2 linked regions of the Candidatus Palibaumannia cicadellinicola genome follow. The protein of the gene in region 1 binds, or shares a complex with, the protein of each later gene. Links are inferred from orthologs where the notes say so. Each region holds a gene or a part of one and is shown in the gene's direction. Other genes may lie near its edges. The genes, in order: IM45_RS01625 and IM45_RS03450.

Region 1 (6,319 bases):
AAAGTACAGATATAATTAAAAAAATAGTCGTTTTTTTTTATATTAATATATATAGTATAGAAACAATCTATTTCTCCAGGACACATATGATTTGAATTCACATTCAGGAGAAGACATGCATTTTAGTGTCAAAAGCGGTAGCCCGGAAAAGCAACGCAGTGCCTGTATTGTTGTAGGAATTTTTGAACCACGCCGTTTCTCCTCTATCGCTAAACAGCTTGATAAAATTAGTAAAGGCTATATCAGCGCTCTACTCCGCCGTGGTGAATTAGAAGGTAAAGTAGGGCAGACTTTGTTTTTACATCATGTTCCTAATGTATTGTCTGAACGAATTTTACTTATCGGCTGTGGCAAGGAACGCGAGCTAGATGAACGCAAGTATAAACAGATAATTCATGAAACTATTAATAGTTTAAACAATACCGGTTCAATGGAAGCAATCTGTTTCTTGACGGAACTACATGTCAAGGGTAGAAATACGTATTGGAAAGTACGCCAGGCTGTGGAAACAGCTCAAGATTCACTCTATACTTTCAATCAATTCAAAAGTAATAAAAAAGAGCTACGGCGACCACTACGTAAAATAGTATTTAACCTATCGACACGTAGTGAGTTAATTAGCGGTGAACGCGCTATACAACATGGTCTAGCTATTGCTACTGGCATCAAAGCTGCTAAAGATCTATCAAATATGCCACCTAACATCTGCAACTCAGCCTATCTAGCATCTCATGCTCGCTTATTAGCGAATAGCTACAGCAATAATACAACAATCATGGTATTTGGCGAAAAAGAGATGAAAGAGTTGGGAATGAACGCTTATTTAGCTGTAGGCCAAGGTTCTACCAACGAATCACTAATGTCAGTTATCGAATATCATGGTAATCCAGATCGAGAAGCCCGTCCGATAGTACTAGTTGGTAAGGGGCTTACTTTTGATTCCGGTGGTATTTCTATTAAACCCTCCGACAATATGAATGAGATGAAATATGATATGTGTGGTGCTGCCACTGTCTATGGCGTTATGTGCGTGGCACTAGCATTAAACTTACCTCTGAATATTATTGGAGTCCTGGCAGGCTGTGAGAATATGGTTGATGGTCATTCGTTACGGCCGGGAGATATACTCACTACTCTTTCCGGACAGACTGTGGAAGTATTAAATACTGATGCTGAGGGTCGTCTGGTACTATGCGATACTCTTACTTACGTGGAACGTTTTAATCCAGAAATTGTAATTGATATCGCTACTTTAACAGGCGCTTGCATTATTGCATTGGGACATCATCTAACCGGGCTCATGTCTAACCAAAATCAACTATCTAATGAACTCCGTAGCGCTGCTGAGCAGGCTGGAGATCGTGTCTGGCCTTTACCGCTGGTAGATGAGTTTCAGGAACAACTTGAGTCTCACTTTGCCGATATGACTAATCTTGGTGGGCGTCCTGGCGGAGCTATTACCGCTGGTTGTTTTTTGTCTCGCTTCGCACAGAAATATCATTGGGCACATTTGGATATTGCAGGTACCGCCTGGAATTCTGGAAAAACTAAGGGCGCTACCGGGCGTCCGGTGGCAATGTTATCGCAGTTCTTACTCAATCGTTCCGCTTTTAGTTGTGATGAGTCAATAGATAAATGACAGACTCATTACATGAAACAAGTAACCTTCTATCTCCTCGACCAGCATGTCATAATAAACGGATTAATCACCATGGAACAACTCGCTTGTAATCTAGCTGTTCTCCATTGGCGTGCAGGAAAACGGGTACTTATAGCTTGTGAAAACTATAAACAGGCAATAAAACTAGATAATGCACTATGGACACAAACTCCAGCAGCTTTTATTCCGCATAATCTAGTAGGTGAAGGACCGCAAGATGGCGCTCCGGTAGAAATATATTGGCCGCATCAACATCGTCATGTACCACGTGATTTGATGGTAAACCTACTACCTGCGTATATTGATTTTGCTTTGTCTTTCCATGAAGTAATTGACTTCGTACCTGATGAAGAATATCTCAAACAGTTGGCACGTAAACGGTATAAAGCTTATCGTAGTGTTGGCTTCCAATTAATTACCGCTAAACCGCTATCTTAGTATATTAGTGCATTGACTACTATGGACAAAACATACAATCCGACAACAATCGAGCAACCGTTGTACGAGCACTGGGAAAAACAAGGTTATTTCAAACCTAATGGTGATCCAGGCAAACCGAGCTACTGCATCATGATCCCTCCCCCTAATATTACCGGTAGCCTACATATGGGACACGCTTTCCAGCAGACTCTTATGGATATCCTCATCCGCTATCAGCGAATGCAAGGTAAAAATACTCTTTGGCAAGTAGGAACCGATCATGCAGGCATTGCCACACAAATTATGGTAGAGCGTCAAATATTTGCGGAAGAGGGTAAAACTCGCCAAGATTATGGGCGCAAAGCTTTTATCGATAAAATTTGGGAATGGAAAGCGCAATCAGGCGACACGATTACCAATCAGATGCGTCGTTTAGGATGTTCGGTGGATTGGGGACGAGAACGCTTTACTATGGACGCAGGATTATCCAATGCTGTAAAAGAAGTATTTGTCCGCCTGTATCAAGAAAATTTAATCTATCGTGGAAAACGTCTAGTAAACTGGGACCCCAAATTGCATACAGCTATATCAGATCTTGAAGTAGAAAATCGCGAATCCAGAAGCTCGATGTGGCATCTACGCTATCCACTCGCAGATGGCATTAAGACTATAGAAGGCTTGAACTATTTAGTTGTTGCCACAACACGTCCAGAAACGGTACTCGGCGATACTGGAATAGCAGTCAACCCTTATGATCTCCGCTATAAAAATATCATTAATAAATTTGTCTTGCTACCTTTGGTTAACCGTCGCATCAAGATCATAGCTGACGAAAATGTTGATATAACTAAGGGCACCGGTTGTATGAAGGTTACTCCAGCACATGACTTTCATGACTATGAAATCGGTAAACGTCACAAATTACCTGTTATTAATATTCTCACTTTTGAAGGTAAAATACGCCAAGAAGCAGAAATTTTTGATACCTATGGCAAAGTTAGCAACGTATACTCCAGCACTATTCCACAAGTATTCCGCGGTCTTGAACGCTTTGCGGCACGTAAAGCTATAGTAGCAGAATTTGACCGTCTTGGTCTGCTAGCTTTAATACAATCTCACAAGCTAATTTTACCTTATAGCGATCGCAGTGGCGTCGTAATAGAACCAATGTTAACTAATCAATGGTATGTACGTACTACACCACTTGCCAAAGTAGCAATGGAAGCGGTAGAAATGGGTGAGCTTAAATTTGTATCGAAGCAATATAAAAATATGTATGTTAGCTGGATGCGTAATATCCAAGACTGGTGTATTTCACGTCAGCTATGGTGGGGCCACCGTATTCCGGCTTGGTACGACGATCAAGGTAAGGTGTACGTCGGCCGCAATGAAGCGGAAGTACGTCAGAAACACCAACTGGGGGATAGAGTGACCCTATGCCAGGACGACGATGTATTAGATACCTGGTTCTCATCTGGTATTTGGACTTTCTCGACCCTAGGCTGGCCTAATAATACTGAAGCACTGCGTACTTTCCATCCAACTAGCGTGGTAGTGAGTGGTTTTGATATTATCTTCTTTTGGATAGCACGTATGATAATGTTAACAATGCACTTCAATAAAGATATCACAGGTAAGCCACAAGTTCCTTTTAAAACCGTCTACATTACTGGTCTTATACGTGATGAAGAAGGACAAAAGATGTCAAAAACCAAGGGTAACGTTATCGATCCATTAGATATAGTGGATGGCATCTCGCTAGAGAAATTATTAGCTAAACGTTCCGGAAATCTGTTGCAGCCACAGCTAGTAAAAAACATAAGCTATATTACTATCAAACAATTTCCTAATGGGATCAAACCATACGGCACCGATGCATTACGCTTTACCCTAGCAGCGCAGGCTTCTACTGGACGCGATATTAACTGGAATATGAAATGTTTAGAAGGTTACCGTAACTTCTGTAATAAGCTGTGGAACGCTAGTCGTTTTGTATTGATGAATACTGAGGACCAAGATTGTGGTTTTAATAGCAGCGATAAAGTGTTCTCACTAGCAGACCGCTGGATTTTAGCTAAATTTCACCAGACAGTGAAGCGATTCCGTGAAGCGCTAGATAATTACCGTTTCGATCTAGCGGTTGAGAGACTATATGATTTTACCTGGTACCAATTCTGCGACTGGTATCTAGAACTAACAAAACCTATCATGAGTAGAGGTAAAATAGCAGAACTACGTGGTACACGCTATACCTTAGTTAGCGTGCTAGAAGCGTTACTGCGTTTAGCTCATCCAGTTATTCCCTTTATTACCGAAACCATCTGGCAACGAATTAAGGTTATTACTCGTAGGCACGGCGACACAATAATGCTGCAACAGTTTCCTATCTATGATGCAGCTTTAATCGATGCTCAAGCCTTAATTGACTTAGAGTGGACTCAGCAAGTTATTATCGCAGTACGTACTATCCGTTCTGAAATGAAGATTGCACTCAACAAACCCCTAGCGTTACTATTACGCAATACATCTACTGAAGCACAACGTTTGGTAAATGATAATTTTATAATAATCCGTACACTAGCGCAGTTAGATACCATCACTCTACTACCAATAGAAGATAGAGGTCCTATTTCTGTCACTAAGCTTGTTCCAGGTGCTGAATTACTAATACCGCTTGTGGGCCTTATCAATAAGGTTGATGAACTAGATAGGCTCGCAAAAGAAATTGTGCGTATCGAAAGTGAAATCGATCGTATTCAAAGTAAACTAATGAACAAAGACTTTTTGGGCCATGCACCAGAAACTGTCGTAGCAAAAGAATATAAGAAGCTTGAAATATATCAGAAGTCAAAAATAAAATTGATGGAACAGAAAGTGCTTATAGCAGAACTATAAATTATATAGCCTACTAGATTACATTTATTTCATTATCAAATTATAAGCTGTTCGTTCCGTGCATATTTAAACTCAAGTGGTGCCGATAATAGGAGTCAAACCTATGACCTTCGCATTACGAATGCGCTGCTCTACCAACTGAGCTATATCGGCATGATGATACTATAGATAATACTTATATTGCATTATTGCATTTTTTTTAATGAGTAAAGAATGAGAATAAGAGAAATATAGAATAAAATTTTTAAAAAAGCTTTATTTTAGTCTTGAAATCCCTAATTATAATAAATAATACATGAATAACATACGTAATGTTTCTATTATAGCCCATATTGACCACGGTAAGTCAACACTCTCTGACCGCCTGATTCAGTTCTGTGGCGCCTTGAGTGAACGTGAAATGGTAACTCAAGTGCTTGACTCTATGGATATTGAACGTGAACGAGGTATTACTATCAAAGCACAAAGTGTGAGACTTAATTACAATGCACTAGATGGCCAAGTATATCAAGTAAATTTTATTGATACCCCCGGCCATGTAGATTTTTCCTACGAAGTTTCCCGTTCACTAGCAGCTTGCGAAGGTGCGCTATTGGTAGTGGATGCTAGTCAGGGAGTTGAAGCACAGACTCTTGCGAATTGCTATACCGCTATAGAAATGGATTTAAAAGTAGTGCCAGTACTAAACAAAATTGATTTACTCGTCGCAGATCCAGATCGGGTCTTGCAAGAAATTGAAGATATAATTGGCATTGACGCTACCGATGCGGTACGCTGCTCTGCTAAAACTGGGTTCGGAGTATCAAATGTTCTCGAACGTCTAGTGCGGGATATACCACCGCCAAAAGGCGATCATAATGCACCACTTCAGGCGCTGATTATCGACTCTTGGTTTGATAACTATCTGGGCTTAGTTTCTTTAGTACGTATCAAAAATGGCATTCTACGCCAAGGCGATAAAGTGACAGTGATGAGCACCGGCCAGAGCTACAATGCTGATCGTTTAGGATTTTTTACACCGAAGCGTGTCGATCGCGAAGTACTCAAATGTGGTGAAGTAGGCTGGCTAGCCTGTGCTATAAAAGATATTTTCGGCGCACCGGTTGGAGATACTTTTACTTTAACGCATAAACAAGCAAACAAAGCGCTACCTGGTTTTAAGAAAGTGAAACCTCAGGTCTATGCTGGTTTTTTTCCAGCTAGCTCCGATGACTATAAATCCCTTCATGATGCCTTAGGAAAACTCAGTTTAAACGATGCTTCATTATTCTATGAGCTTGAAAGATCTACCGCGCTTGGTTTTGGTTTTAGGTGTGGTTTTCTTGGTTTATTACATATGGAAAT
Region 2 (6,288 bases), 380 kb from region 1 along the record:
AAGAAGTGCACATAGAATCTAGTGTTACTAATCGTCCAGATATCAGTCAAAGCTACTGGACAGTGCACGGAAGGTGTAAAAATGAAGCGCTAGTACGTTTCCTAGAAGCAGAAGATTTCGATGCGGCAATTATTTTTGTCCGTACCAAAAATGCAACGTTAGAAGTCTCACAATCGCTGGAACAAAATGGTTATAATAGCGCGGCGCTGAACGGTGATATGAACCAAGCGCTACGAGAGCAAACGCTGAGCCGTCTTAAAGATGGCCGTCTAGATATTCTAATAGCAACTGATGTAGCCGCACGCGGTTTAGATGTTGATCGCATCAGCTTTGTAGTGAACTATGATATTCCTATGGACTCTGAATCCTATGTACACCGCATAGGTCGTACGGGGCGCGCCGGTAGAGCTGGGCGTGCTCTACTGTTCGTAGAGCACCGCGAACGTCGCTTGTTGCGTAATATTGAACGCCTGATGAAACTTACGATTCCGGAAGTGGAGTTGCCAACCGCCGAGGTGCTGAGCACCCGTCGTCTAGAAAAATTCGCTGCTAAAGTAAAAAATCAACTCAAAAATAGAGATCTAAGTATGTATCGTGCCATGCTGGCTAGGCTGCAGCGGACAGAAAAATTAGATCTCGATATGGAAACGCTGGCCGCAGTACTACTTAAAATGGCTCAGGGTGAACGTCCACTAATTATGTCGCCAGATCCTATTGTTGAACGCCGCCCTCGTAGTGAGTTTCGTCGACATACTCACCGTGAACGTTTAGACTTTAGTAAAATGGATTTATACCGAATTGAAGTAGGTCGTGATGATGGTGTAGAAGTACGTCATATCGTTGGGGCTATCGCCAATGAAGGGGATATAAATAGTAGTTACATTGGTAATATTAGGTTATTTGCATCACATTCTACTATAGAGCTACCGAAAGGCATACCGGGTGATATGCTCTCTCATTTCACCCGTACTCGTATTATGAATAAACCTATTAATATGCAACTTTTTAGTGAAGCTCCGGCTAGATGTATTGAACGCCATGGTATTCGTCGTAACTTCCACGATCGCCGTGCAGCTGGAACTGCTGCTGGCTGCGAACGTCGTTTCAGCCGTCAGAGCTCGCGTGCCCAGCGTAGTGATAGTGAATAAATAAGTATTTACTCACTCTACTTGTTACTTATGACTATAAGGCGTGACTGGCAGTTAAAACAACTAGGCATCATACAATGGACGCTGTGGCGTCCACAATTGCTACAAGGCGAAGTTGTAGTAACGTTGCCGGCACATACCAATTTCTTATTTGTTGCAATTGCAGACCATCTGCCGCCTCCAGATCATCCTCTCGTCGCAGATGTGGTACGTAGCATACCATTGATTACGAAACAACTACTGCATATTACTCCTGAACAATTAATGATCTTACCAAAACATTTACGCTTTCACTGTTGGTGGGTAGGTTTAACAGCTATCCGCAACTTAAACGGTATTTCTTTAGTCACTCCACCATTATCGGTACTTGAGAATGACGCTGCTGCTAAACGTGATCTATGGCGTCAGATCATATCTATAAAAAATCATTAATAGATTTTACTCGTTTAGTTTACTAGATACTACTAATTGGTCTGATCTAGGTGCGACATCTTGTAATTTTTGTGTCTCCTAAGCTACCATCATAAAGACTAATGACTCTAAACGTAGTATTCTGTAGTGTTCTACTTGCATTAGCCATTGCCGAGGTCATTTGTGGTTAAAGCGGTAAAACGTTTTTTTATATGTAATAAGTGCAGTTTAGAATATCCTCACTGGCAAGGGCAGTGTACTAATTGTCAGGCTTGGAATACTATCACTGAGTGCTACCGAGAGGCTACCGGAGTTGCGGTACGGCCAGTTTGGTTTGCCGGCTATGATAATCAAACTATTGTCAGTACAAAAAAAGTACAAAAACTGAGAAATATTTGCCTCAAAAAACTACCACGTTTTTCTACCGGTTTTAAAGAGTTCGACCGCGTGCTGGGTGGTGGTATAGTGCCAGGCAGCGTGATTCTACTAGGCGGTAGCCCCGGAGCCGGAAAAAGTACGTTATTACTACAAACATTGTGCCAAATAACCACCCAACTGCAAATAAAAACCTTATACGTAAGTGGCGAGGAATCTCTGCAGCAAGTAGCTATACGTGCTCATAGATTGAAACTACTACCTAACACAGAGCTAAATATATTACCAGAAACTAACATTGAGCAAATTTGCCTCACTGCCTTAGAAGAAAAACCGCAGTTGATGGTTATAGACTCCATTCAAGTAATGTATATGACGGATGTACCATCGTCGCCTGGTAGTATTTCCCAGGTGCGTGAAGCCGCAGCTTGTCTTACGCGTTTTGCAAAAAACGAGGGCGTAGCAGTAATTATGGTTGGACATGTTACCAAAGACGGCTCATTGGCAGGTCCTAAGGTACTTGAACACTGTGTTGACTGTTCGATTATGCTGAATGTAGACTCAGATTCCCATTTTGGAATTTTACGCAGTAATAAAAATCGTTTTGGCGCTGTGAATGAACTGGGGGTTTTTGCTATGACCGAGCATGGGTTGCACGAGGTAAATAACCCGTCAGCTATTTTCCTTCGTCGAAGGGAAGAAATGACCGCAGGCAGTAGTGTTATGGTAGTATGGGAAGGTACTCGCCCGCTTTTAGTAGAAATTCAGGCCCTGGTAGATGATTCTATAATCGCACAGCCGCGCCGTAGGATCGTGGTGGGATTAGAACAAAATAGGCTAGAAATATTGCTAGCGGTGCTACATCGCCACGGTGGGCTACAGATGGCAAATCAGGATGTGTTCGTAAATGTAGTTGGTGGAGTAAAAGTTAGTGAAACCAGCGCTGACTTAGCACTGATGTTAGCTATAGTATCTAGCTTACATAACCGTCCGCTACCAAGAGACTTGGTAGTATTTGGTGAAGTAGGACTTGCTGGTGAAATTCGCCCAGTTCAGAGTGGTCAAGAGCGTATTACTGAAGCCGCGAAACATGGTTTCCGCTATGCCATATTACCTGAAGCTAATGTGCCAAAAAAAGTGCCAGAGAATATGCAAATATTCGGTGTGAAGAAACTGACTGATGCACTCACGATATTAGAACAGATCTGAATCCTCTGAAAAATATAAAAATATTACTACTAACGAGTATATTATATTTTTTACTGTGATTTTCAACATCAATCAATTAAGCTGCTAACTGATCTAAAAGATGCGCTGTAAGCTGCTTTATCAGCTTCCGACTAAAGTATTCCTAACTAGTATAAAATTTGAGTACGATATTCTAGTTACAGTAGATCAGAGAGTTAAGAGGTAAACATGCTACTAGCTATTGTTCGCGCCTTTTTGGTGGTACTATTCTCTATTATGATCTGCATATTAGGCTTAATTTATTGTCTCTTTAGCCCGCGTAATCCTCGTCATGTTGCGGCATTCGGCCGTTGGTTTGGGCGTATGGCACCCCTATTTGGAATCAAAATTGAGGTACGTTTTCCTCAAAAAGTAACTTTACCGCAAAATTGCATCTATATCGCTAATCATCAAAACTATTACGATATGGTGACCGCCGCCTATGTAGTACAACCGCGGACGGTTACCGTTGGTAAAAAAAGCCTACTGTGGATCCCACTTTTTGGTCCACTTTATTGGCTCACCGGTAATTTACTTATTGATCGTGATAACGGCACTCGTGCCCATAAGATACTAAGCCAGATTGTCGATAGTATGAAAAAACGTAACATATCTATTTGGATATTTCCAGAAGGAACTCGCAACCGCGGACGCGGACTGCTACCGTTCAAAACTGGTGCTTTTTACACTGCTATTGCAGCTGAAGTGCCAATCGTACCAATTTGCGTCTCCAATACTACCGATAAGATTAAGCTTAACCGCTGGTCTAATGGGATCGTTATTATCGAAATTCTTCCACCTATAGATACCCAAGACTATAGTAGGAAACAGGTACGAGGATTGACTAAATACTGTCGTGAAATAATGAAAAACAAGATCGATGAACTAAACGCAGAAGTTGCTAAATATGAGTCTCACGTTATATAAGTAAGTTCATAGAATAATACGATAAGATAGGCATAATTTAGTAGCCTTCGTTATTAATGTCAGGTAGGTACTCATGACTCGTCAATCGACGCACTTCAGTATAAACATCTCCCTCCAAAGTAAGGTCAAGATAACGCCAGCCAGGACCTACTGTATCGATAGTGAAGCTAGTATGATGCGGTTTGAACTGTACGCAAGTTGAGGGCGAAGCCAGCACACGTCGTCCTTGCCAGTTTACATCTAGCTCTTGATGAATATGACCGCATAGCAGAGTATGAACTAAGGGATGCTGCTGTAGTACCTCTGCCAATCTGTGGGCATTACCTAGGCGATGCTGGTCTAGCCAGATAGATCCTGAAGGACAAGGGTGATGATGTAGCAAAAGTATGGTATGGCGCAGCGGCTGCTGTACTAAAATTTTGACAAGCCATTTTAATTGGTAGTCGCTTAATTTGCCGTATGGTACACCATATACCTGGCTATCAAGTAGCAAAAGCTGCCAGTTTTCACCCATTATTACTTGTTTTGCCGGAGAAATCCCGTACTCAGCTAGAATATTCACCATCACCGGTTGGTAATCGTGATTACCCGGTAACCAGACACATGGTGCCGGCAGCCGCGTCATACCACTAGCAAAGTGACGATAAGCATTAGGTGAGTAGTCCTGTGCCAGATCTCCGGTTACCACTACCAGATCAAAATGATCATCTGTAGCTTGCACTGCGTCCAGTACTGCATTATAGCTATAGAAAGTCTTTACTCCAAGTAAAGTATCGTGCTTACTTGCGAACAAGTGAGTATCTGTTATTTGTAATATCCTGATATTAGCCCCACACGCTACAGGAAGTTTTAACAGGCTTTCCATAGATTAACATTGTCTATTGTAGTTATAATTTCTCATAATGTGCTTGAAAGCGATAACTTAGCCTGATAATGAAAGTTGGCTAGAGCAAAGCTAGACGATAGGCTACCAAATCGTCTATGGTGAGCACTGGCATATTGTGCTGATGGCTAAAGGCAATTATTTCTGATGTCCGCGCCATGCTACCATCTTGATTAGTTACTTCGCATAATACGCCAGCAGGCTTAAGACCAGCAAGTGAGGTTAAATCAATGGCTGCCTCGGTATGCCCTCCCCGATTCAGTACACCGCCTAGCTGAGCTAGTAGTGGGAAGACATGCCCAGGGCGATTGAGATCTGATGGTATAGCATCATCGTTGATAGCTGCGTGAATCGTAGTGATTCTATCAGCCGCAGAAACACCAGTAGTCACACCTTCTGCAGCTTCTATGGTTACGGTGAAGGCGGTTTTATAGTGGCTAGTATTGCGCTCTACCATCATCGGTAGCTCTAGTTGTTGACGGCGTTCTTCAGTAAGACACAGGCATACGATACCGCTGCCATAACGAATAGCAAGTGCCATTTGCTCAATAGTCATATTTTCTGCTGCAAAAATCATATCGCCTTCATTTTCCCGATCTTCATCATCTAGTACTAATACACCACGGCCATGACGTAAAGCACCAAGCGCTATTTCTACGCGTTCTATGGGTGTACCGAATTGGGAAAAAAGTATCTTATTCATGGTAAGATCAACCTCTAAATTATTATAGGTTACTAGAACTAAAAGGTAGGCTTAAACGTAAAAAAAATTACCAGTATAAGTAAAGTAATTGAGTACTGGTTAATTTTAGTTAGTAAAATTATTTAATAAAACTTCATGAAAAATGACAGCGGATGATGAAAGCCTCCCATGTAATAAAACAGTTTCATTAAAAATAGAAAAATTAGTAACAAAATATGGTTATATTTTATAGTGTTTTTCTTTGAATTTAACTAGCATTACATTTAACCAATTCTATTCTAACTAGTTTAGAGAACTAACTATGATAGATCCCCAAAAAATAGAAGCACTTGTTCTCCAAGTTCATGATTCGTTACCTAAAAGTATTCGCAACCTAGGAGACGATATAGAAAAAAAGATCCGTCAGGTTTTGCAAAACCAGTTTAATCGTATGAATTTAATTAGCTGTGAAAAATTTGATGTACAAACCCAGGTACTACTACGTACCCGCGAAAAACTTAGCCAATTAGAATTACGTCTGAAGGCGCTGGAAATGATGCTGATGAAGAAAGACAGCGATGAAAAAACTACGCCTGATACACCACAAGAATGCTCGCTGGGCAAACATTCCTTAA

Evidence for each region.
Region 2: the proteins of IM45_RS01625 (region 1) and IM45_RS03450 are in contact, whole or in part, in a solved structure (PDB 1EM8), measured with the Escherichia coli proteins. The link is inferred for Candidatus Palibaumannia cicadellinicola from one-to-one orthologs.

What each region holds. Positions count from the first base shown.
Region 1 is NZ_CP008985.1:344,552-350,870, reverse strand. Bases 637-3,374 are described here. They hold IM45_RS01625 (DNA polymerase III subunit chi), read left to right. Parts: upstream 637-1,651; coding sequence 1,652-2,098; downstream 2,099-3,374. Other genes in these bases: IM45_RS01620 (valine--tRNA ligase), read left to right, coding at 2,120-3,374; pepA (leucyl aminopeptidase), read left to right, coding at 637-1,639. Outside these bases: more of pepA, read left to right, coding at 116-636; more of IM45_RS01620, read left to right, coding at 3,375-4,975; lepA (translation elongation factor 4), read left to right, coding at 5,271-6,319. UniProt on the Escherichia coli protein: Part of the beta sliding clamp loading complex, which hydrolyzes ATP to load the beta clamp onto primed DNA to form the DNA replication pre-initiation complex.
Region 2 is NZ_CP008985.1:720,678-726,965, reverse strand. The notes cover bases 173-2,879. They hold IM45_RS03450 (DNA polymerase III subunit psi), read left to right. Parts: upstream 173-1,178; coding sequence 1,179-1,580; downstream 1,581-2,879. Other genes in these bases: radA (DNA repair protein RadA), read left to right, coding at 1,743-2,879; IM45_RS03455 (DEAD/DEAH family ATP-dependent RNA helicase), read left to right, coding at 173-1,148. Outside these bases: more of IM45_RS03455, read left to right, coding at 1-172; more of radA, read left to right, coding at 2,880-3,143; IM45_RS03440 (1-acylglycerol-3-phosphate O-acyltransferase), read left to right, coding at 3,351-4,088; cpdA (3',5'-cyclic-AMP phosphodiesterase), read right to left, coding at 4,126-4,953; ribB (3,4-dihydroxy-2-butanone-4-phosphate synthase), read right to left, coding at 5,033-5,674; ubiquinone biosynthesis accessory factor UbiK, read left to right, coding at 5,976-6,288. UniProt on the Escherichia coli protein: Part of the beta sliding clamp loading complex, which hydrolyzes ATP to load the beta clamp onto primed DNA to form the DNA replication pre-initiation complex.